One region of the Shinella sp. Sh6 genome, then DNA from elsewhere that is predicted to be linked to it. Evidence: predicted binding sites of a transcription regulator. Region 1 holds the regulator's gene; each other region holds the start of a gene.
The links. The regulator PhoB, encoded in region 1, activates phosphate uptake and scavenging genes when phosphate is short. The targets are predictions, from matches to a motif close to TGTCATNNANCTGTCAT.
Positions count from the first base shown of each region.

Region 2: ACZ5TO_RS06455 (DUF47 domain-containing protein) is a predicted target of PhoB. The motif match lies at 1,361-1,377, and genes of this name have one in related genera.
Region 3: ACZ5TO_RS08785 (UDP-2,3-diacylglucosamine diphosphatase) is a predicted target of PhoB. The motif match lies at 2,777-2,793, and genes of this name have one in related genera.
Region 4: ACZ5TO_RS07660 (ceramide glucosyltransferase) is a predicted target of PhoB. The motif match lies at 2,614-2,630, and genes of this name have one in related genera.

Region 1 is NZ_AP044005.1:102,021-107,834, forward strand. It holds gene pstC (phosphate ABC transporter permease subunit PstC) at 1-592, shown strand, start outside; gene pstA (phosphate ABC transporter permease PstA) at 607-1,917, shown strand; gene pstB (phosphate ABC transporter ATP-binding protein PstB) at 1,931-2,746, shown strand; gene phoU (phosphate signaling complex protein PhoU) at 2,789-3,517, shown strand; gene phoB (phosphate regulon transcriptional regulator PhoB) at 3,529-4,212, shown strand; gene ACZ5TO_RS00515 (GcrA family cell cycle regulator) at 4,585-5,124, opposite strand; gene ACZ5TO_RS00520 (acetylornithine transaminase) at 5,548-5,814, shown strand, end outside.
Region 2 is NZ_AP044005.1:1,322,354-1,328,167, forward strand. It holds gene ACZ5TO_RS06450 (inorganic phosphate transporter) at 1-692, opposite strand, end outside; gene ACZ5TO_RS06455 (DUF47 domain-containing protein) at 692-1,336, opposite strand; gene ACZ5TO_RS06460 (hypothetical protein) at 1,461-2,033, opposite strand; gene ACZ5TO_RS06465 (TrkH family potassium uptake protein) at 2,108-3,562, opposite strand; gene ilvA (threonine ammonia-lyase) at 3,712-4,956, shown strand; gene ACZ5TO_RS06475 (IS110 family RNA-guided transposase) at 5,120-5,814, opposite strand, start outside.
Region 3 is NZ_AP044005.1:1,784,891-1,790,704, reverse strand. It holds gene ACZ5TO_RS08795 (ABC-F family ATP-binding cassette domain-containing protein) at 1-137, shown strand, start outside; gene ACZ5TO_RS08790 (NADP-dependent malic enzyme) at 323-2,638, opposite strand; gene ACZ5TO_RS08785 (UDP-2,3-diacylglucosamine diphosphatase) at 2,872-3,702, shown strand; gene ACZ5TO_RS08780 (MFS transporter) at 3,791-5,014, shown strand; gene dgcA (N-acetyl-D-Glu racemase DgcA) at 4,984-5,814, opposite strand, start outside.
Region 4 is NZ_AP044005.1:1,549,400-1,555,213, forward strand. It holds gene ACZ5TO_RS07650 (DUF934 domain-containing protein) at 1-305, shown strand, start outside; gene ACZ5TO_RS07655 (ferredoxin--NADP reductase) at 515-1,327, shown strand; gene ACZ5TO_RS07660 (ceramide glucosyltransferase) at 1,388-2,539, opposite strand; gene ACZ5TO_RS07665 (cysteine hydrolase family protein) at 2,692-3,237, opposite strand; gene ACZ5TO_RS07670 (GlxA family transcriptional regulator) at 3,339-4,283, shown strand; gene ACZ5TO_RS07675 (serine/threonine protein kinase) at 4,287-5,690, opposite strand; gene ACZ5TO_RS07680 (metallophosphoesterase family protein) at 5,690-5,814, opposite strand, start outside.

The sequences.
Region 1 (5,814 bases):
GCTGGAAGTGCTCGCCGGCATCCCGACCATCGTCTACGGCTTCTTCGCCATGGTCACGGTCGGCCCGTTCCTGCGCGATATCTCGGCCCAGCTCAACGGCCTTGCCACCGGCAACTATGCGAGCTTCATCCAGGCGCAGAGCGTGCTGACGGCCGGCTTCGTCATGGGTATCATGCTGATCCCCTACGTCTCCTCGCTGTCCGACGACATCATCACCGCCGTGCCGCGGGCCCTGCGCGACGGCTCGCTCGGCCTCGGCGCCACGCGCTCGGAGACGATCAAGCGCGTCATCCTGCCGGCCGCCCTGCCGGGCATCGTCGGCGCCCTCCTGATGACGGCCTCGCGCGCCATCGGCGAGACGATGATCGTGGTGCTCGCAGCCGGTGTCGCCGCCCGCATGCAGCTCAATCCCTTCGAGCCGATGACGACGGTGACGGTGAAGATCGTCAACCAGTTGACGGGCGACCTCGAATTCACCTCGCCGCAGACGCTGGTGGCCTTCGCCCTCGGCATCACGCTCTTCGTCATCACGCTTTGCCTCAACATCTACGCCCTCTACATCGTGCGCAAATACCGGGAGCAGTACGAATGAGCCAGGTCTCCCCCATGTCTTCCATGAGCTCCATCGGCGCCTCCGCCCGGCCCGGGCGCCGCGATATCGGCCTCGGCCGCCGCTACGCCGCCGAACGCCGCTTCCGCTTCTACGGCATGGCCGCCATCGGCTTCGGCCTCCTGTTCCTGTTCCTCCTCCTGTTCTCCGTGGTCTCCAAGGGCTACACGGCCTTCCAGCAGTCGATGATCACCATTCCGGTCGCATTCTCCGAACAGGTCATCGACAAGGACAACGAGCGCGCCGCCAACCCGCAGAAGCTCGTCTCGGCCAACTATCCGGTCGTCGCCCGCAATGCGCTCGCGAAGGTGCTGGGCGTCGACGAGAAGGACCGGGCCGGCCTCAAGGTGGTGAACGGCCTGATCTCGGACAGCGTGCGCACCCAGCTCCGCGACCTCGTCGTCGCCGATCCGTCGATCATCGGCACGACGCGCGACGTGACGTTCCTCGCCTCCGGCGACCTCGATTCCGCCTTCAAGGGCCAGATCAATCTCGACGTGCCGGAGAAGGACCGAAAAATCTCCGACAGGCAGGTCGGCTGGATGAACCAGCTCGCCGAAAGCGGCGCGCTCTCCAAGCACTTCAACACCGGCCTCTTCGTCAACGGCGCCTCCAGCCGCCCGGAGGCCGCCGGCGTCGGCGTCGCGCTCGTTGGCTCGCTCTACATGATGCTGATCGTGCTGGCGCTCTCGCTGCCGATCGGCGTCGCCGCCTCGATCTACCTGGAGGAGTTCGCGCCGAAGAACCGCCTCACCGACCTGATCGAGGTGAACATCAACAACCTCGCGGCCGTGCCCTCCATCGTCTACGGCCTGCTCGGCCTTGCCGTCTTCGTCAACTTCGCCGGCTTCCCGCGCTCGGCGGCCCTCGTCGGCGGCCTGGTGCTGACACTGATGACGCTGCCGACCATCATCATCGCGACCCGCGCGGCGCTGAAGGCGGTGCCGCCGTCGATCCGCGCGGCGGCCCTCGGCCTCGGCGCCTCGAAGATGCAGACCGTGTTCCACCACGTCCTGCCGCTTGCCATGCCGGGCATCCTCACCGGCACGATCATCGGCCTTGCCCATGCTTTGGGTGAAACCGCGCCGCTCCTCCTCATCGGCATGGTCGCCTTCGTGGCGGACGTTCCGGCAACGCCGCTCGATCCGGCGACGGCCCTTCCGGTGCAGATCTACATGTGGGCGAACGAGGCCGAGCGCGCCTTCGTGGAGCGCACGTCGGGCGCCATCATCGTGCTCCTTCTCTTCCTCATCCTCATGAACGTCGGCGCGATCCTGCTGCGCCGCCGCTTCGAACGGCGCTGGTAAAAGGACCCGTCAGATGAACATCATGTCAGAAGCCGCAGTCGAGAAAGCGCTGGACGGAAAAATGAACGACATTTCCTACAAGATGATCGGCAGGGACGTTTCGGTCTATTACGGCGAGAAGCGCGCCCTTTACGACGTCAATCTCGATGTACGCGAAAACACCGTGACGGCCCTCATCGGCCCGTCCGGCTGCGGCAAGTCGACGTTCCTGCGCACGCTCAACCGCATGAACGACACGATCGACGGCTGCCGTGTCACCGGCCGCATCACGCTCGACGGTGACGACATCTACGACCCGGCAATCGACGTGGTCGAGCTGCGCGCCCGCGTCGGCATGGTCTTCCAGAAGCCGAACCCGTTCCCGAAATCGATCTACGAGAACGTCGCCTATGGCCCGCGCATCCACGGCCTTGCGAAAGCCAAGGCCGACATGGACGCCATCGTCGAGCAGAGCCTGCAGAAGGCGGGCCTGTGGAACGAGGTGAAGGACCGCCTGCAGGAAAGCGGCACGGGCCTTTCCGGTGGCCAGCAGCAGCGCCTGTGCATCGCCAGAGCCGTCGCCGTCAGCCCCGAGGTCATCCTGATGGACGAGCCCTGCTCGGCGCTCGACCCCATTGCCACCGCCAAGGTGGAGGAACTGATCCACGAGCTGCGCGCCAATTTCACCATCGTCATCGTGACGCATTCGATGCAGCAGGCGGCCCGCGTCTCGCAGCGCACCGCCATGTTCCACCTCGGCAACCTCGTCGAGGAGAACGACACCGACAAGATGTTCACCAACCCGGACGACCAGCGCACGCAGGACTACATCATGGGCCGCTTCGGCTGACGCCCAAGCTCCCCCGAACCCGCGCGCATCAAGGACAGAACCATGGCCCCCTCCCATATCGTCTCCGCCTATGACGAAGAACTGAAATACCTCTCCCGCCGTATCTCCGAGATGGGCGGCACCGCCGAGCAGATGGTCGCCGATTCCGTCCGCGCCCTCGTCACCACGGATGCGGCGCTGGCCCAGAAGGTCATTTCCGAGGATATCATCCTCGACAATGCCGAGCGGCAGATCAACGAGAAGGCGATCGTCACCATCGCCAAACGCCAGCCGATGGCCGCGGACCTGCGCGAGATCATGGGCGCCATCCGCATCGCCGCCGAGCTGGAACGCGTCGGCGACCTCGGCAAGAACACCGCAAAGCGCGTCATCGCCGTGCAGAGCTCGGGCATGCCGCGCACGCTCGCCCGCGGTCTCGAGCACCTCGCCGAGCTCGCCCTTATGCAGCTCAAGGAAGTGCTCGACGTCTACGCTACCCGCTCGGTCGACAAGGCGAAGGCGATCCGCGAGCGCGACGACGAGATCGACGCGATCTACACCTCGCTGTTCCGCGAGTTGCTCACCTACATGATGGAGGATCCGCGCAACATCACGCCCTGCACGCACCTCCTGTTCTGCGCCAAGAACATCGAGCGCATCGGCGACCATGCGACCAACATCGCCGAGACCATCTACTACATGGCGACCGGCTCGCAGCCCGAGGGCGAGCGCCCGAAGGACGACACTTCCACGTCGGTGGTCGCTGCCGACCTTTCCGAAGCCTCCGAGTAAGGGACGCGCCCATGGTGCCGAGAATCGCGGTGGTGGAAGACGAGGAGGCGCTGAGCGTCCTCCTGCGCTACAACCTCGAAGCCGAGGGCTTCGAGGTCGATACGATCCTTTCCGGCGACGAGGCCGAGATGCGCCTGCAGGAGCGCATGCCGGACCTCCTCATCCTCGACTGGATGCTGCCGGGCGTTTCCGGCATCGAACTCTGCCGGCGCCTGCGCCAGCGGCCGGAGACCGAGCGCCTGCCGATCATCATGCTGACGGCGCGCGGCGAGGAGAGCGAGCGCGTGCGCGGCCTTGCCACCGGCGCGGACGACTATGTGGTCAAGCCCTTCTCGACGCCCGAGCTCGTCGCCCGCGTGCGCGCCATGCTGCGCCGGGCCAAGCCCGAAGTCGTCTCGACGGTGCTGCGCTGCGGCGACATCGAGCTCGACCGCGAGACCCACCGCGTCCATCGTCGCACCCGCGAGGTGCGCCTCGGCCCTACGGAATTCCGCCTTCTCGAATTCCTGATGACCTCCCCCGGCCGCGTCTTCTCGCGCTCCCAGCTCCTCGACGGCGTCTGGGGCCACGACATCTATGTCGACGAGCGCACCGTCGACGTCCATGTCGGCCGCCTCCGCAAGGCCCTCAATTTCGCGGGCATGCAAGACGTCATCCGCACCGTCCGCGGCGCCGGCTATTCGCTGGAAGCCTGAGCGGGCCATTCGTTTCGGGGAGGCAAGCGGGCCCTGCGGGGCCCGTTTCGCGTTTGAGGGGCTCCTCCGCTCGCTGCTCCCTCTCGGTCGTCATCCTCGGGCTTGACCCGAGGATCCACGCGTCACGGCATGAGCGGAGTTTGTGGCATGGATCCTCGGGTCAAGCCCGAGGATGACGACCGAGAGGGAGCGGGGATGAGAGGAGAGGGAGCGGGGATGAGAAGAGGGCGCAGGATGCGGACCGGGCGGAGGGGAGGCGGTAGGGATATGGAGAGGAAGTAGGAAGACTGCAAAACGCTGCTGCCTTCGTCCGAACGCCCCAAACGAAAACGGGCCCTTCCGGGCCCGCATCTCATTCCGCGTCGGTGCCTGTCAGCGCATCCGCCGGCGTTCGGCGGAGGGCTGGTAGGCGAGGCGCTGGTGGTAGGTGCAGTAGGGCGAGTTGTCCGGGGACTCGTTGCCGCAGAAATGGAAGTCGTCGTTGAGCGGATCGCCGATCGGCCACTTGCAGGTGCGCTCGGTGAGCTGCGTCAGCTCCAGCCGGCGCGACATCGGCACGACCACGCCGTTGTTGCCGTTGGCCGGAACGGGAAGCTGCTCGCTGCGGATCTCGAAGCCGGCGTCGGCGTCTTCCTTGGCGATACCCGTATCGGCGGGCCGGACGGCGGCGCGGGCGGCGACCGGACGGGCCTGGAAGGCCGAGGGGCGGGGCGTTGCCGCTGCCGGGCGCTTCGGGCGGGCGGCGCTCGGCGTGCCGCCGGCCTTGGCGCGGCCCGGCAGGTTCAGCCGGTGCACCTTGCCGATGACCGCGTTGCGGCTGACGCCGCCGAGTTGGGCGGCGATCTGGCTCGCGCTCAGGCCTTCGCTCCAGAGCTTCTTGAGTTTCTCGACCCGCTCGTCTGTCCAGTTCATGCTTTTCGTCTCCGCTCGGCGTTCGATGCGGGAATCCCTCGTCGCGTCCCGGACGGGTCCGGGACCTGAACGCCTTCAACTCTTTGGTGACTAGTTCCGCCGCATGCAGTCTAGTAATTGGTCTTTAACCTAGAGACCGGGGGACTCCGTGACAAGAGTCGCGGGAATCGGCGCGAATCGATTTCGAGGTTTTCCCCAACTTGCTGGTCGGGTGTGACTCGATAGCGACACCTCCCGATGCGCCGCGAATCCTCACCTTGCGGGAGGTTCAGCGCCGTTTGAGGCCGCGATTTTGTTGACAGGCCCGGGCGAAATGCGGATAGTGCCCGCATGCCGCCGAAAGGCGGCTTTTGATTTTTCCGGTATCCGGAAAAGTCAAGCCCAGGACCCGTTTTCCGCATCTCTTTTCGAAGGAACCGCGCCATGGCCGATGCCGCGCCGCTCTATGAAACCTATCTGCGTGCACCGCTCCGGTTCACGCGCGGGGAGGGCGTCTGGCTGTTCGACGAAAAGGGAGAGCGATATCTCGATTTCGCCGCCGGCGTCGCCGTCACCTCGCTCGGCCATGCCCATCCCCATCTCGTCGCCGCGCTGAAGGACCAGGCCGACAAGGTCTGGCACCTGTCGAACCTCTACGAGGTGCCCGGCCAGGAAAGCCTCGGCCGCCGCCTGACGGAGACCACCTTCGCC
Region 2 (5,814 bases), 1.2 Mb from region 1:
GCCATCGCCGTCTGGCAGGAGATGACGACCCAGAAGGGAACGTGGAACTCCCCGCCGCCATACCCCTGCGAATAGAGCAGCACAGCGATGATGCCCATCGTCTTCTGCGCGTCGTTGCCGCCGTGGCCGAGCGAATAGAGCGAGGCCGAGACGAACTGCAGGATGCGGAAGGTGCGGTCGACGGCAAAGGGCGTCTGGCGCACGAAGAACCAGGAAACGATCAGCACGAGCACCAGCGCCAGGAAGAAGCCGAAGGCCGGCGAGAGCACGATGGCGCTCGCCGTCTTGATGAGGCCGCTCCAGACGACCGCGTCGAAGCCGGACTTGGCAAGGCCCGCGCCGACGAGGCCGCCGATGAGCGCGTGCGAGGAACTCGACGGGATGCCGAAGACCCAGGTGACGACGTTCCACACGATCGCCCCCATCAGGGCCGCGAAGATGACGAGCGGGCTGACGATGGCCGGATCGATGATGCCCTTGCCGAGCGTTTCGGCGACATGCAGGCCGAAGAACAGGAAGGCGATGAAATTGAAGAAGGCTGCCCAGAACACCGCATATTGCGGACGCAGCACGCGCGTGGAGACGATCGTGGCGATCGAATTGGCCGCATCGTGCAGCCCGTTCAGGAAGTCGAACACCAGCGCGACGCCGACGAGGCCGATCAGCAGCGGAAGGGCGAGCGTGGCCTCCATCAGACGTTCTCGATCACGATGCCGCTGATTTCGTCGGCGACGTCCTCGAAGCGGTCGACGACCTTCTCCAGCTGCCCGTAGATCTCGCTGCCGATGATATAGGCCATCGGGTCGGACTTGCCGAAATCGCGGAAGAGGTTCTTGAGGCCCTGGTCGTGCAGCTCGTCCGAGCGGCCTTCCACGCGGGTGACTTCCTCGGCGATGGCGCTGAGCCGGCCGGCATGGACGCCGATCTTGTCGAGCAGCGGAACGGCCTCGGCGACGAGATGGGCGGCCTTGACGATGGCCTCGCCCATTTCCTGCATGCCGGGCTGGAAGCTCGTCTGCTCGTAGAGGCGGATGGTCTTGACCGTCTTGTGCATCATGTCGATGGCGTCGTCCATCGACTGGATCAGGTCCTTGATGTCGCCGCGGTCGAAGGGCGTGATGAAGCTGCGGCGCACGGCCAGCAGCACCTCGCGGGTGATCTCGTCGGCCTCGTCCTCCAGCGCGACGATGCGGTCGCAATGGGCGGCCATGTCGGGGCCGCCGGCAAGGGCTGATTTCAGGGCCTCGGCGGCGCCGACGACGGTGCGGGAATGCTGCGCGAAGAGATCGAAGAAGCGGTCTTCACGCGGCATGAGTTTACGAAACAGCGAAAGCATGGATGGCCCCTCTGCGGCTGGGCTTGTCATGCGGCTGTCATAATTGAGCGTCCCGCCGGTGAAAAGCCTTGATTTTCGGCTTGTCACAATTCTCTTGGCACGCGGTAAACGGGCCGGGGAGGGATCAGGGCGCGATCTTGAAGGGCTGCTCGCTGATGGCGACGGCGCCGCTCGCGCTGTCGCGGAAACGGTAGCGCAGCACGTAGTCGCCGGCCGGCGGGCTCGTCAGGTTCAGCGTCAGCTTGGCGAAGACCTCCTGGTTGCGCACGCTGCCCTTGAAGTCGAAGGAGCCGAAGGCCTTCTGCTCGGCAAGCCTGGTGCCCTTGGCATCCATGAGTTCGAGGTCGACGGTGAAGTGGGATTCCAGCAGTCCGCCATCGGCCGGCCGCCAGGTGAGGCCCACCGGCTCGACATAGGAGATCAGCGCCTCGCCCGGCTTGAAGGTCGCATCCGGCCGCGCCGCATACATGCCGTAGCCCTGCGGCGGCGCGGAAACGAAGACGGACTTGCCGATGGAGAAGGGGAGCGTGGCGGCGAAGGCGCCGTAGGCATCGCGGATCGTGTCGTGCGCGCCGACCGTATCGCCCGCCGCCGCCTGTTCCTCCGCCTTCTTCGCCGCATCGGCGAGCGGGCCGGCAAGCGCGAACGCCGGCGTGAGCGCGGCGATAAAGGTCAAGCGCAACAGGAACTTCGGCACCAACATTCAGTCTTCCTCCAGCCGGATGGGCGGCAGGATGCGAAGAAGCGTGACAACAGTCAAGGACGGTCGGGTCAGCCCTTCCAGAAGAGCGGCGTCAGGATGACGAGGACGGTGAGGATTTCGAGACGGCCGAGCAGCATCAGGAAGGAGAGGAGATAGAGCGCCGCATCGTGGAAACCCGCGAAGGTGCCGGCCGGGCCGATCGTGTCGGTGACGCCGGGCCCGACGTTGGAAAGCGAGGTGGCGGCCGCGGAGAAGGCCGTCAGCACGTCGTAGCCCATCAGGCCGAGCAGGATGGCGCCCATGGCCGAGATGGCGACATAGGTGATGAAGAAGAGGAAGACGCTGCGCTGGAGATCGGCATCCACCGTCATCGGCCCGTAGCGCACCGCATGGATGCCGTCGGGATAGATGAGGCGGTAGAGGCCCGTGCGGATGAAGTTGAAGAGAATGATGAGGCGGTAGGCTTTCAGGCCGCCCGCCGTCGAGCCCGAGCAGCCGCCCATGAAGGTGGCGACGAAGGCGAGCGCCACGATGAAATGGCCCCATTGGGTATAGTCGTCGCTGGCAAAGCCGGTCGTGGAGAGGATGGAGGAGACGGTGAAGAAGGAATGGGCCAGCGCCTGGTGGAAATCGACGCCGTTGTGCAGGCGCATGAACACGCTTGCCGCGACGGAGAAGAGCACGAGATAGCCGAGGAAGACGCGGATCTGCGGGTCGCGCCAGGCATCGAGCCGGCGGCGGACGACGAAGAGGATCAAGACCGAGAAGGGCAGGCTGCTGAGCGTCATGAAGAACGTGCCTGCCCACAGCAGCGGCAGGCTCTTGTAATAGCCGAAGGAGGCGTCGTGCGTGGAAAGCCCGCCGGTGGCGACCGTCGACATGGCATGGTTCAGCGCATCGAAGCGGCTCATGCCGAGCATGGCGTAGACGACGGCGCAAAGAAGGGTGATCGCCACGTAGATGGCGAGGAAGGCGCGCGTATAGCTGGCGATGCGGGCGAACGGCTTGTCGGCGGTATCGGAGGATTCCAGCTTGAAGAACGACATGCCGCCGACGCGCAGATACGGCATGATGAAGAGGCCGAGCGCAAGGATCCCGACGCCGCCGAGCCAGTGGAGCAGCGAGCGCCACATCAGGACGCCGGGCGGCGCCTGGTCGAGGCCGACGATCACCGTGGAGCCCGTGGTGCTGATCGCCGAGACCGATTCGAAGAAGGCCTGCGCGAAGGTGAGCTTCAGCGAGGAGAGCCACAGCGGAATGGCGCCGATGACGCAGGCGGAAAGCCACAGCATGTTGACGACGAGGAAGCCCATCCGCTTGTTGAACGGCGGCGGGCCGGCGCGCGTGGCGGCGGCCGTCGCAAGCGAGAGCCCGCCCGTCACGAAGGCCGAGAGGAAGAAGATCTCCGAATCCGGATGCCCGTAGTAGACGTCGATGAACGCCGGGACGAGCATGGCCAGCGAAAGATAGATGCCCGCGATGGCGGCGATGTTGATGGCGGAGCGGAAGATCGTCGCGTTCAAGGAAGGTCGTCCTCAATGGCGGCTGGTGTCCGTCTCAGCGATAGGCAGCCTGTTGTTTTTCGCATCGATTTTGCCGAAAACCGCTGCCCACGTCCCGGCTCGATGCTATAGCCTTTGCATCGATCAAACTCAAGGATGGCACGAACGGCATGAAACCGGACGTAGACGCGGCCTGCGAGGCCCTGCGCGGGCTCTTTCCCGAAACACCGCTCCAGCTCAACGAGCATCTTTCCGCCCGCTACGGCGCGGATATCTACCTGAAGCGCGAAGACCTTTCGCCGGTGCGCTCCTACAAGATCCGGGGCGCCTTCAATTTCTTCCGCAAGGTGCTGGCGAGGGACGACGGCGCGCGCAGCTTCGTCTGCGCCTCGGCCGGTAACCATGCGCAGGGCTTTGCCTTCGTCTGCCGCCATTTCGGCGTGCCGGGCGTCGTCTTCATGCCGGTGACGACGCCGCAGCAGAAGATCGACAAGACGCGCATCTTCGGCGGCGAGTTCGTGACGATCAGGCTCGTCGGCGACTTCTTCGACCAGTGCTACAAGGCCGCCCGCGACCATGCGGCGGAGACCGGCGCGCTGATGGTGCCGCCCTTCGACCATGCGGATATCATTGAGGGGCAGGCGACGGTGGCGGCGGAGATCGTCGCCCAGCTTGACGGCAGGCTGCCGGATCTCGTCGTCCTGCCGGTCGGGGGCGGGGGGCTCGCCTCCGGCGTCACCGGCTATCTCGACGGCATGGTCGGCCCGTCGAGCTTCCTCTTCTGCGAGCCCGCCGGCGCGCCGAGCCTCAAGCGGAGCCTTGAGAGCGGTGCCGTGGTGACGCTCGACCAGGTCGACAATTTCGTCGACGGCGCGGCGGTCGGCGAGATCGGCGCGCTGAATTTTGCCGCCCTCAGCCGCTTTTCCGCCGACCAGGTGATGCTGCTGTCGGAAAACGCGATCTGCGTGACCATGGTCGAGATGCTGAATGTCGAGGGCGTGGTGCTGGAGCCGGCCGGCGCGCTGTCGCTGACGGCGCTGGAAGCGCTCGGCCGCGAGGGGCTGGAGGGCAAGACGGTGGTCGCCGTCGTCTCCGGCGGCAATTTCGACTTCGAGCGCCTGCCGGACGTCAAGGAGCGGGCGATGCGCCATGCGGGGCTGAAGAAATACTTCATCCTGCGCCTTGCCCAGCGCCCCGGCGCGCTGAAGGACTTCCTCAACATGCTCGGCCCGGACGACGACATCGCCCGCTTCGAATACCTGAAGAAATCCGCCCGCAACTTCGGCTCCATCCTGATCGGCATCGAAACGAAGGCACCGGAGAATTTCGCGGCCTTGAAGAAGGCCTTCGATGCGGCTGGGATGCGCTACCAGGACATCACGGAGAACGAGATTCTGGCGAATCTGATTATCTAGGGGGAGGCTGCCCCTCATCCCGCTGCCGCGACCTTCTCCCCGCAAGCGGGGCGAAGGAGGCAGGACGCTTCGTTTTCCGCTACATCCAACAGCGCTGATGAAAATGAGGGCCTTGCCACATCTCCCTTCGCCCCGCTTGCGGGGAGAGCGACTGTCTTTGTGGTCAAGCGTTTTTCCATGGTTTACCGTCGCGAATGATTGCGTTGAGGATGGTGAGGAGTTTTCGCATTGTCGCGACGATGGCGACGATCTTCGGCTTGCCGGCAGCCACGAGCCTGTCGCGGAAAGCCTTGAGGACCGGGTTGTGACGGGACGCCACGAGGGCGGCCATGAAGAGCACGGCGCGCACCTTGCCGCGACCGCCGCCGATGAAGCTCCTGCCTCGCCATTTGCCCGATTGCCGCGTGAACGGCGCGATCCCCGCCAGTGAGGCGATCTGGCGCCGATCGAGCGTGCCGAGCTCGGGCATCTCGGCAATCAGCGTGCGGGCGGTGGTCGGCCCGACACCCGGCACAGACGTCAGAAGCGCCTCGCGCACCCGCCACAAGGGCGACTTGCGAATACGGCCGTCGAGCTCGTCGTCCAGGCTTGCAAGTTCGTGCCGGAGCGCGGCAAGCAGGCGCTTGATGCTCTTCTGTGTCTCCTTCGTCTGCGCCATCCGCGCCCGGTTCTCTTCCGCCGTGATCATCTGCACGATCTGGCGGCGGCGCGACACGATGGCCGAGAAGGCTTCACTCTCCTCATCGCGCAACGGCCGGATATCCGGTTTCGTCGCCGCCACGAAGGCTGCGATCACCGCCGCGTCGATCGGGTCGGTCTTGGCACGTTTGCCCAGCGCATTGGCATAGGAACGAACCT
Region 3 (5,814 bases), 1.7 Mb from region 1:
ATCTCGACATCGAGGCCATCGAGGCGGTGGAAGCGGGCCTGCGGGCCTATGACGGCGCACTCCTCGTCGTCAGCCACGACGAGGCGTTCCTGGAGGCGATCGGCATCACGCGGCGGCTGGAGCTTGCGGGGGCGTGAGTGGACAAGCGTCTTCCACCCTGCTTTCCGTCATGCTCGGGCTTGTCCCGGGCATCCATGCCACAAGCGGCGGCGTGCCGTGGGACGTGGATCCTCGGGTCAAGCCCGAGGATGACGGAGGGGAGGAGAAGACCCACAAGTTGCTCGGCGGCCGTCGGGCTACCGGGCGGTGATTCCCCCGCTCGTCACGACGACGGGTTGGAGGCTTCCACCACGGCAAGGGCGGCCATGTTGACGACGCCGCGGGAGGTGACCGACGGCGAGAGGATGTGGGCGGGCATGGCGGCGCCGAGGAGGATGGGGCCGACATGCAGGCTGTCCGTCGTCATCTTCACCACGCCGAGCGTGATGTGGGCGGCGTCGAGGTTCGGGAAGACGAGGAGGTTGGCTTCGCCCGTCAGCGCCGAATCCGGCATGACGCGCTGGCGCAGCGCCTCGGAGATGGCGGCATCGCCATGCATTTCGCCGTCCGCCTCCAGCGTCGGGTCCATCTTGCGCACGAGCTCCATGGCCCGGCGCATCTTGAAGGCGCTCTCCGAATCGCGCGAGCCGAAGTTGGAGTGCGAGACGAGGGCGGCGCGCGGCGTGATGCCGAAGCGGCGGATTTCGTGCGCGGCCATCACCGTCATCTGCGCGACGGCCTCGGCCGTCGGCTCGCAGGTCACGTAGGTGTCGGTGAGGAACATGGCGCCGCGCTGGGAGATCAGCAGGCTGAGCGCCGAGAAATCGAGCGCGCCGTCCTTCTTGCCGATGATCTGGCTGACGTCGCGCAGGTGCCGGGCATAGCGGCCCTCGACGCCGCAGATCAGCGCATCGGCCTCGCCGCGCTTGACGGCGAGCGCGCCGATGACCGTCTGGTTCGTGCGCACGATGGTGCGCGCGGCTTCCGGGGTGATGCCCTTGCGGCCGACGATGCGGAAATAGTCGTCGACATAATCGCGGTAGCGCGGATCGTCCTCGGGGTTCACCACCTCGAAGTCGGTGTGCGGGCGGATGCGCAGGCCGTAGCGCTTGAGGCGCGTCTCGATGATATGCGGGCGGCCGATGAGGATGGGCCGGGCGATCTCCTCCTCCAGCAGCACCTGGGCGGCGCGCAGCACGCGCTCGTCCTCGCCCTCGGCGAAGATCACGCGCTTCTTCTCGGCCTTCTTCGCCGCGGCGAAGATCGGTTTCATGATGAAGCCGGAGCGCCAGACGAAGCGGTTGAGCTGGTCGAGATAGGCGTCGAAATCGCTGATCGGGCGGGAGGCGACGCCGGTCTCGGCGGCCGCGCGCGCCACGGCCGGCGCGATGCGCAGGATGAGCCGCGGGTCGAAGGGCGAGGGGATGAGGTAGTTCGGGCCGAAGCTCGGCGTATCGCCGGAATAGGCGCGGGCGGCGACGTCCGACACTTCCTCGCGGGCGAGCGCGGCGATGGCGCGCACCGCCGCCATCTTCATCTCCTCGTTGATCGTGCGCGCGCCGCAATCGAGCGCGCCGCGGAAGATGTAGGGGAAGCAGATGACGTTGTTGACCTGGTTGGGGAAGTCCGAGCGGCCGGTGCAGATCATCGCGTCGGGGCGGGCGGCGCGCGCCTCTTCCGGCATGATTTCCGGCGTTGGATTGGCGAGCGCCATGATGAGCGGCTTTTCGGCCATGCGCTGGAGGAGTTCCTGCTTCAGCACGCCGGCGGCCGAAAGGCCGAGGAAGACGTCCGCCCCGTCGATGCTCTCGGAAAGGGCGCGCTTGTCGGTCTCCTGCGCGTAGACGGCCTTCCACTGGTCCATCAGCGCCTCGCGGCCCTTGTAGACGAGGCCCTCGATGTCGTGGACCCAGATGTTCTCCACCTTCGCGCCGAGGGCGACGAGCTGGTTGAGGCAGGCGAGCGCCGCCGCGCCGGCGCCGGAGGCGACGATCTTGGCCTCGTGCAGCGACTTTCCGGCGAGCTCCAGCCCGTTCAGCACCGCGGCGGCGACGATGATGGCGGTGCCGTGCTGGTCGTCGTGGAAGACGGGAATGTCCATCTTCTCGCGAAGCTGGCGCTCCACCTCGAAGCATTCCGGCGCCTTGATATCCTCGAGGTTGATACCGCCGAAGGTCGGCTCCAGCGCGGAGATGACCTCGACCATCTTGTCGACGGTCGGCGCGTCGATCTCGATGTCGAAGACGTCGACGCCGGCGAATTTCTTGAAGAGGACGGCCTTGCCCTCCATCACGGGCTTGGAGGCGAGCGGGCCGATATTGCCGAGGCCGAGCACGGCCGTGCCGTTGGAGACGACGGCGACGAGGTTGGAGCGGGCCGTGTAGTCGGCGGCGGTATCCGGATCGTCGCGGATGGCAAGGCAGGGCGCAGCGACGCCCGGCGAATAGGCGAGCGCCAGGTCCCGCTGGTTGCCGAGCGGCTTGGTGGGCGTGATCTCCAGCTTGCCCGGGCGGGGGTGACGGTGGAAGAAGAGGGCCTGCTGGTCGATGTCGCCGCTCGCTGGGCCGTTCTGCGTCCTCGATTTGTCACCCGTGCTCATGTCGTCCTGCCCTGTATCGTTTTTCCTGCGACCTTTCCGGACATGGAAACGCCGCGACGTGAAGTTTTACGAGTCTTCCATAAAGCCGCAATCGGCGCCCCGTGCAATGGCTATTTGTCGATCGAAATTGCATAGGTGTGTCATCAATCTGAAACAGGAGTCTGGTTTTCAACGGGATGAAAGCCGCCCCCTCGGACGACGATCGCGGCGGCCGGCCACCCGGAGACACAAGCATGACCGTGACCCCCGCCAATCCCGACGTCCGCCACTTCCGCACGCTCTTCATCTCGGACGTGCATCTCGGCTCAAAAGCGGCCAAGGCGGATTTCCTGATCGATTTCCTGCGCCACCACGAGGCCGAGACCATCGTGCTCGTCGGCGATATCGTCGACGGCTGGCGGCTGAAGCGCAACTGGTACTGGCCGCAGGCCTTCAACGACGTGACGCAGAAGTTCCTGCGCAAGGCCCGCAAGGGCACCCGCATCATCTACATTCCCGGCAACCACGACGAGTTCCTGCGCGAATTCCCCGGCACGCATTTCGGCGGGGTGGAGGTTGCCGACCGCATCATCCACGAGGCGGCCGACGGGCGGCGCTATCTCGTGCTGCACGGCGACGAGTTCGACGTGGTGGTGCGCCATGCCCGCGTCGTCGCCTATCTCGGCGACTGGGCCTATGACGCGGCGATCGCGATCAACGTCGTCTTCGCCGCCGTCCGCCGCCGGCTCGGCCTGCCGTACTGGTCCTTCTCCTCCTGGGCCAAGCAGCAGGTGAAGACGGCGGTGAACTTCATCGGCGAGTTCCAGAAGGTGGTGGTCGAGGAGGCGCGGCGCGCCGATGCCGACGGCGTCATCTGCGGCCATATCCACCATGCCGTCATCACCGAGATCGACGGCATCCGCTACATCAACAGCGGCGACTGGGTGGAAAGCTGCACGGCCATCGCCGAGCACCATGACGGCGGGATGGAGCTGATCACCTGGCAGAAGGTGGCAAGCCGTCCCGCCGAGGTGGTGCCGGTCTCGCGCGACATGCCGGCGCTGGCCGCGCCCGAGGCCGCCTAGCGCCGGGCGGGCTTGGTAGAAATAGCGGATTGGCGGGCATGGGCCGGCGTGCTAGAGCCGGCAGCGTTCCAACGCAGGTTCCCCGCCAATGACGTCCCCTTCCGGGTTTTCCCCGACCGCCGGCGCGCCGCCGTTCTTCGCCGTGCGCATCGCGCTCGTCTTCTGCGCGCCGATGATGGTCAACGGCATCGCGCTGCCGTATTTTCCGGTCTGGCTCGAAACGCTCTCGATGAACGATTTCGAGATCGGCATCGTGCTGGCGGTGCCGCTCTTCATCCGTGTCTTCACCGCGCCGGTCGCCGGCGTCATCGCCGACCGGCTGGGCGAGCGCTCCATCGTGCTGTTGTGGTCGGGCGTGCTGTCGCTCTCCACCGCGCTTGCGCTGTTTGCGGCGGGCGGCTTCTGGCCGGTCCTTCTCCTCTACACCCTGCAGGGCGCGGTCTATTCGCCCTATGTGCCGATCACCGACGCCATCGCGCTTTCCGGCGTCAGACGCTGGAATTTCGACTATGCGCGGATGCGGCTGTGGGGCTCGCTCGCCTTCATCTTCGCCACCATGGCCGGCGGCTGGCTCGCCGGGCTCTACGGCGGGGGAATGGTGCTTCCGGCCATGGCCGCCGCGTTCGTGCTGACGGTCTTCGGCGCGCTGATCGTGCCGAAGATCGGCAAGCCGCGCCGGCCGTCGCCGATTGCCGCCATCGCCTCGGTGCCGGCGGGCGGCACGCTCCGCCAGCGCGACGTGCAGCTGATGCTGATCGGCGTCTCGCTGGTCAATGCCAGCCATGCCATGCTCTACGCCTTCTCGGTGATCTACTGGCGCAAGCTCGGCTTCAGCGGCACGGATATCGGCATCCTGTGGAGCGTCGGGGTCCTGGCCGAGGTGATCCTCTTCCTCTTCGCGGTGCGCCTGCGTCGCCGTTTCAGCCTGTGGTCGATGATGATCTTCGGCGCGATGATGGCGGTGGGCCGCTGGCTCGTCTTCCCGCTCGACATGGGCTTTGCCGGTTATTTCGCGCTGCAATGCGCGCACGCTTTCACCTTCGCGATCCTGCATGCGAGCGTGCAGAGCCGTCTCGTGGAGCGGGTGGCGGAAGAGCAGGAGGCGGCCGCGCAGGGCCTCTATTTCTTCTACACAGGCATCTTCATGGCGCTCGCCACCTTCGTCTCGGGCTATGCCTACAACTGGTACGGCGTGCACGGCTTCTACCTGATGTCGGCGATTGCCGCGGTGGGGCTCGCCTTCGTCGTCGCCGGGCGCGTTGCCGCGCTTGCGGCCGGCGATCAGCCCCAGAGGGCGGCTTCCGGCGGATAGACGTCGGAGCCGTCATAGTGGAGGCCCGGCACCCTGTCCTCCGCGAGCAGCAGCGGGCCGTCGAGGTCGACGAAATCGGCGTCCTGCGCCAAAAGCACGGCCGGCGCCATGCCGAGCGAGGTGCCGACCATGCAGCCGACCATCACCTTGAGGCCGTGCGCGCGCGCCGCCGCGCGCAGCGCCAGCGCTTCCGTCAGCCCGCCGGCCTTGTCGAGCTTGATGTTGATCGCGTCGTAGCGGTCGGCAAGGCCCGCCACGTCCTGCGTGCGGTGCACGCTCTCGTCGGCACAGACCGGGACCGGGCGCGCATGCCCGCGCAGCGCCGCGTCGTCGCCGGCCGGAAGCGGCTGCTCGACGAGGGCGACGCGCGTCTCCGCGCACAGCGCGAAATGATGGGCGAGGTTTTCCGGCCGCCAGCCCTCGTTGGCATCGACGATGATCGCGCTTTGCGGCGCCCCGGCGCGCACGGCCCTGAGGCGCGCAGCATCGTCCGGCGTGCCGACCTTGATCTTCAGGAGCGGCCGCCATGCCTCCGTGGCGGCCTGCCGCTCCATCGCCTCCGGCTCGCCGAGCGAGAGCGTGTAGGCGGTGACGAGCTTGTGCGGCGCCGCGGAGCCGAGCACCTGCCATGTCGGCACGCCCGATAGCTTGGCCTCGAGGTCCCAGAGCGCGCAATCGACGGCGTTGCGTGCGGCGCCCGCCGGCATGAGGTCGAGAAGGTCCTCCCGGCCGATACCGTCCTCGATCGCGCCGCGCATCGCCTCGATGAAGGCGAGCACGCCCTCGACCGATTCGCCGTA
Region 4 (5,814 bases), 1.4 Mb from region 1:
ATCTCGACCGGCTGGCGCTGGTCGCCGTCGCCTTCCCGGCCTTCAACGACGGGCGCGCCTTCAGCCATGCCTCGCTGCTGCGCTCGCGCCTGAAGTTTTCCGGCGAAGTGCGGGCGGTCGGCGACGTGCTGATCGACCAGGTGCCGCTGATGCTTCGCTGCGGCATCGACAGTTTTGCCGTCAGCAATGCGACGGCCCTGAAACGGCTTGCGGAAAACCGCCTGCCGGGCATTCCCGTCCACTACCAGCCGACGGCGCGTCCCGCGCAGGACGTCAACTCCTATAGCTGGCGCCGCCGGGCCTGAATTTCCGGGCCTGCTCCTTGAAAGGCCGCAATCGCGTGCCAGTATTGTTCCAGATCAAGGCGGATCGCCGCGTCCCGGGCGAAAGCAGGGGGCGCGGCAAATATTGCGCGGCCGATCGGCGCATTGGAACGCAATACCTTCCTTTGCCGCTCAACATGTAATATCTGCCTATCGTCAAATCCTCCGACCCATTCAGGATCGCTGCCGAAATGAACGCACCCGCCAAGACCGAAGATTTTGTTGCAACCGTCCCCGCCGGCGTTTTCGCCGAGACGGTCACGAGCGTGCAGCACTATACGGATCGCCTGTTCCGCTTCCGCATGACGCGCCCGGAAAGCTTCCGCTTCCGCTCCGGCGAATTCGCCATGATCGGCCTGATGGTCGGCGAGAAGCCGATCTACCGCGCCTATTCGATCGCAAGCCCCGCCTGGGACGAGGAACTGGAATTCTTCTCGATCAAGGTGCCGGACGGCCCGCTGACCTCGCATCTCCAGCAGATCAAGCCGGGCGATACCGTGCTGATGCGCAAGAAGCCGACCGGCACGCTGGTGCTCGACGCGCTGACGCCCGGCAAGCGGCTCTACATGTTCTCCACCGGCACGGGAATCGCGCCGTTCGCAAGCCTCATCCGCGATCCGGAGACCTATGAGAAGTTCGACGAGGTCATCCTGACCCATACCTGCCGCGAGGTTGCCGAGCTGAAATACGGCTTCGATCTCGTGGACGAAATCCGCAACCACGAATTCCTCTCGGAAATCGTCGGCAACAAGCTGCGCCACTATGCGACGGTCACCCGCGAGGACTATCCGTTCCAGGGCCGCATCACCGACCTCATCCGCAACGGCAAGATGTTCGCCGACCTCGGCGTTCCGCATTTCGATCCGGCCGTCGACCGCGGCATGATCTGCGGCTCGGCCGCAATGCTCAAGGAAACCAAGGAACTGCTGGAAGCCGCCGGCCTCACCGAGGGCGCCAACAGCAAGCCCGGCGAATTCGTCATCGAACGCGCCTTCGTGGATTGACCGAAGCGATCCTTCCGTAAGGAGAACAAAGCCCGGCATCGCCGGGCTTTTTCTTTGTATTCAGGAGCCTGCGGGCGCTTCCTTCAGTTCGCAGGCATGCGTGCCGATAGTCATCGTGTTGCCGCGCCAGTCGATGGCGCCGCCGAGCCAGGCGCGCAGCCAGATGGCGGGCATCATGACGTCGCGCACGATCATCGCCGGCACGGACCAGCGCGACAGCCGCCAGCCCTTGGCGAAGGCGAGAGCGATCTCCGGCAGGTAGATGCCGGCGAGGACGAAAAGGACGGCGGGCAGAAGCCGCATGTCGCCGAAGAGCACCGCCGCCAGCGCCAGCAGCAGCGGCGGCAGGACGCCGAGCAGGATTTCCGGCGCGAAGAAGCCGGGGAAGGTGACGCGGCGAAGGCGCGACCAGCGGCACTGGCGCGACCAGACCTCCCGTCCTTTGCGCCGGCCGAGCGGCTGCTCGAAGGGTGCCGAGACGAGATGGACCTCGAGGCCGAGGCGGTTCACCAGCTTGGTCGAGGCGGCGTCCTCGGCGATCTCGGCGTTCAGCGCGTGGATGCCGCCGTTGGCGTCCAGCATCGGCTTATACCACAGCATGCTCTTGCCCTGCGCGAAGCCGAGGCCGACCGCTTCGCCGGCATATTGCCAGCGCGCCTGCTGAGTATTGAGGAAGGCGCATTCCACCTCGGCCCAGAAGCCGTCCGGCCGCGAGCCGAGCGGCGTCGAGCAGACGAGGCCCGAATCGCGCCGCCAGTCGCCCATCAGGTGCTGGATGTAGTCGGGCGGCATCAGCACGTTGGAATCGGCGAGGATCACCCAGTCGTGCCGCGCGGCCTGCCAGCCCTTGACGCAGTTGTTCAGCTTGGGATTGGCGCCGATGCGCTCGTCGCCAACGAGGATGCGCGCCTCGACCTGTGGGTGGGCGGCGGCGGCCGCCTCGATCAGCGGGACGATCGGGTCGCTGGCGTGGGCGACGCAGAAGAGGAGCTCGTAGCGCGGCCAGGCAAGGCGGAAGGCGCGCTCCAGCGTCTCGCCGGAAAAGTTCTCGATGCCGCGCACGGGAACGACGATGGAGACGGGCGGCGTCTTGCGCAGGTCCGGCGGCGGCGCGCCAGCACGGTCGAGCCGCAGGCCGGCGATGGCGATGCTGGCAAGGTTGGTCGCAACGAGGGCGCCCGAGGCAAGGGCGAAGGCCTGAGCCATGTCCATTCACGCAAACTCCGCTGGGCGCCGCCTTGCGCGGGCGCCGGGTCCATTCACGCGGCAAGGAACATCATCGTCACATGACACGGGAATGACGGGCGGAGCGCGGCCGCCCCCACCGGGGCGGAGGCGGCCGGATTTGCGGGGCAGGCCAAGGCCTAGGCGAGGAATTCGGCGGTCGTCGTGACCTTGCCGTAGCCGAATTCCAGCGCCGCCATGATGGTGGCGTGAACCTGCGCGGCCGGCACGCGCGAATCGCCGAAGGCCTTGTCGCGCGTGGCGCAGGCGTCGTGCACGACGGTGAGGCCGTAGCCGAGATCGGCGGCGGCGCGGGCGGTGGCGTCGATGCAGACGTCGCTCATCGCGCCGACGACCACCACGTCCTCGATGCCGGCCGCCTGAAGGGTTTCCCGCAAGGTCGTGTCGCGGAAGGAGTTCGGGTAGTTCTTGACGACGACGGCGTCACCCTCCTGCGGTGCGACCGCCGAGATCGGCTGGATGCCGTCCGTGCCGGGCGCGAAGAGCGGCGAGGCGGCATCCCTGGCGACATGGTGGACGTGCACGATCCGGTCGCCCTTCCGGCGCGCGGCTTCCACGACGCGGGCGGCGTTGGCCGCGGCCGCGTCGATGCCGACGAGCGGGAAACGGCCCGAACCGAGATAGTCCTTCTGGAGGTCGACGATGACGACGGCGCACTTGCTCATGGGAATTCCTTTCCGTTGGCGTTCGATGTCGTGGACATTCTGCCCCGGTCCTGCCATCTCTCGCCATTGGCGATATCGACATAATCCGGGGTGAAAGTGACATGGCGGCGGAAATCGGACTGGTGCTCTATCCCGGCGTGCAGATGGCCGCCGTGCTCGGCATGACGGACCTCTTCCAGGCCGCGACGGCACTCGCCGCACGCAAGGGGGCGGAGACCCCGGCGCTCGCGGTCAGCCATTGGGGGCTGGAAGCGGGGCGGCCGGTGCGGGTGAACGGTGTCGATACGCCCGGCAAGCCGGCGGTACTCGTCCTGCCGCCGGCGCTCGGCGACGCTATCCGCCGCGAGGATGCCGCGCCCTTCGCCGCGTGGCTGCGGCAATGCCACGGCGAGGGTGTCCGGCTCGCCTCGATCTGCGCGGGCGCCTATCTCCTCGGCGAGACGGGGCTGCTTGCCGGGCGCACCATCACGACGAACTGGGTGATCGCCGAGATTTTCGAGCGGCGCTTTCCCGACGTCCATGTCGATACCGACCGGCTCCTCAACGACGACGGCGATATCGTGACGGCCGGCGGCGTCATGGCCTGGGTCGATCTCGGGCTGATGCTGGTCGACCGCTTCCTCGGGCCGGGCGTGATGCTGGAGGTCGCCCGCCGCTTCGTCGCCGATCCGCCGGGGCGCGAGCAGCGCTACTACAGCGCCTTCTCGCCGCGCCTCCTGCATGGCGATGCGGCGATCCTGAAGGTGCAGCACTGGCTGCAGGCGAGCGAGGCGAAGGACGTGGCGCTGGAAACGCTCGCTGCGCAGGCGGGCCTCGAGCCGCGCACCTTCCTGCGGCGCTTCCGCAAGGCGACGGGGCTGACGACGAGCGACTATTGCCAGCGCCTGCGCGTCTCCCGGGCGCAGGAGATCCTGCAGTTCACCACCCGCTCGGTCGATCTAGTCGCCCTCGACGTCGGCTACAACGACCCCGGCGCGTTCCGCAAGGTTTTTGCCCGCATCGTCGGGCTGACGCCGGGCGAATACCGCAAGCGTTTCCGCTCCTGAGCCCTATTGCGCCGCCGGCCGGCTCCGCACCACGGTGACGGTGCAGGGCGCGTGCGCGGCAACCTCGCCGGAGACGCTGCCGAGCATGGAGCGCATGGCCGATTCGGCCCGCGCGCCCATGACGATGTGGTCGACATGGTTCTCGCGGGCATATTCGAGGATCGCATCGGCCGGCGAGACGGCCTCCAGCACGTGGAACGTGATGCCGCCGCCAGGGGCGGGAAGGCCGGTCGACCAGGTGCGCAGCGCGACGAGGCGCAGCACATGCTTGTTGCGGCCCTCCTCGTCGAGCGAGGTGTCGATGGCGATGCGGTTGATCTTCAGGACGTTGATGCAGGCGATGCGGGCGTCCGGCGTGTTCTCGACGATGCGCGCCACCGTCTTGCGCATGGCCTCGGCAAGGTCCGGCGCGCCGGCGGCAAGATCGACGGCGACGGCGACGATGGGGGCGTTGGCAAGCTGCGTCTCGGCCGCGCGGGGCTTCACCGTCTCGATGGGGACGGGGTTGAAGCGGCGGCGCACAACGACGGAGAAGGGATCGCGCTTCATCTTCTCCGCCCGCGCCGTCAGATTGACGGCGGAAAGGTCCTGCAGGTCGAGGGCGAGCTGGGCGGCGCTCGGATAGCGCCAGGCGGGGTTCACCTCCAGGCAGCGCAGGATGACCTCCTGCAAGGCGGGCGGGATGGCCGCGTTGCGCGCGCGGGGCGGCAGAGGATCGCGCCAGAGCCGGCGCTTCAGGCCCTTGAGGCGCTGCGGATCGCCGAACGGTCGCTCGCCGGTCGAGAAGAAATAGAGCATGACGCCGAGCGCGAAGAGGTCGCTGCGGAAATCGCTGCGCGTGCCGAGCACCTGTTCCGGCGCCATGTAGGGCGCCGTGCCGTAGGGCAGGCGGAACTGCTCGTCCATCAGGTCCGGCAGGTGGATGTGGCGGGCAAGGCCGTAGTCGATGAGCACGGCCTCGCCGCTCTCGCGGAACATCACGTTGGAGGGTTTCAGGTCGAGATGGACGACGTGCTGGCGGTGCAGCGAATCGAGCGCGACTGCGACCTTCGCGCCGATGGCAGCGACCTCCTCCGGCGGCAGCGGCAGGCGTTCCAGGAGCGGATAGAGCGAGGTGCCGGGCAGGCGCTCCATGACGATATAGGGGAGCGTGGCGAAATCGCCGTTGGCGACGAAGCGCGGCACGTGTGGGCCGGAAAGGCGCGGCAGGATCATCTGCTCCATCTCGAAGCCGACGATGGCGGCCGGATCGTCGCCCTCGCCGATGACCGGCACCTTCATCAGGATCGGGAAATCGACGTCCGGCCGGCTGACCGTCCAGATGCGCGCCATCCCGCCGTTATGGGCGATGTCCTCGATGAGGAAGCCGTCGACGACGTCGCCCGGTTTCAGCCGCGCCTTGACCATCAGCGCCCCCGCGCCAGACGCTCGGCGAGCGAGGCCGGCAGGCCCGCCGCGCGGATTTTCTCCGCCGCCCTCTCCACGTCGTAGGCGACGCGCAGGAAGCACAGCTCAGCGTTTTCCGTGTCGT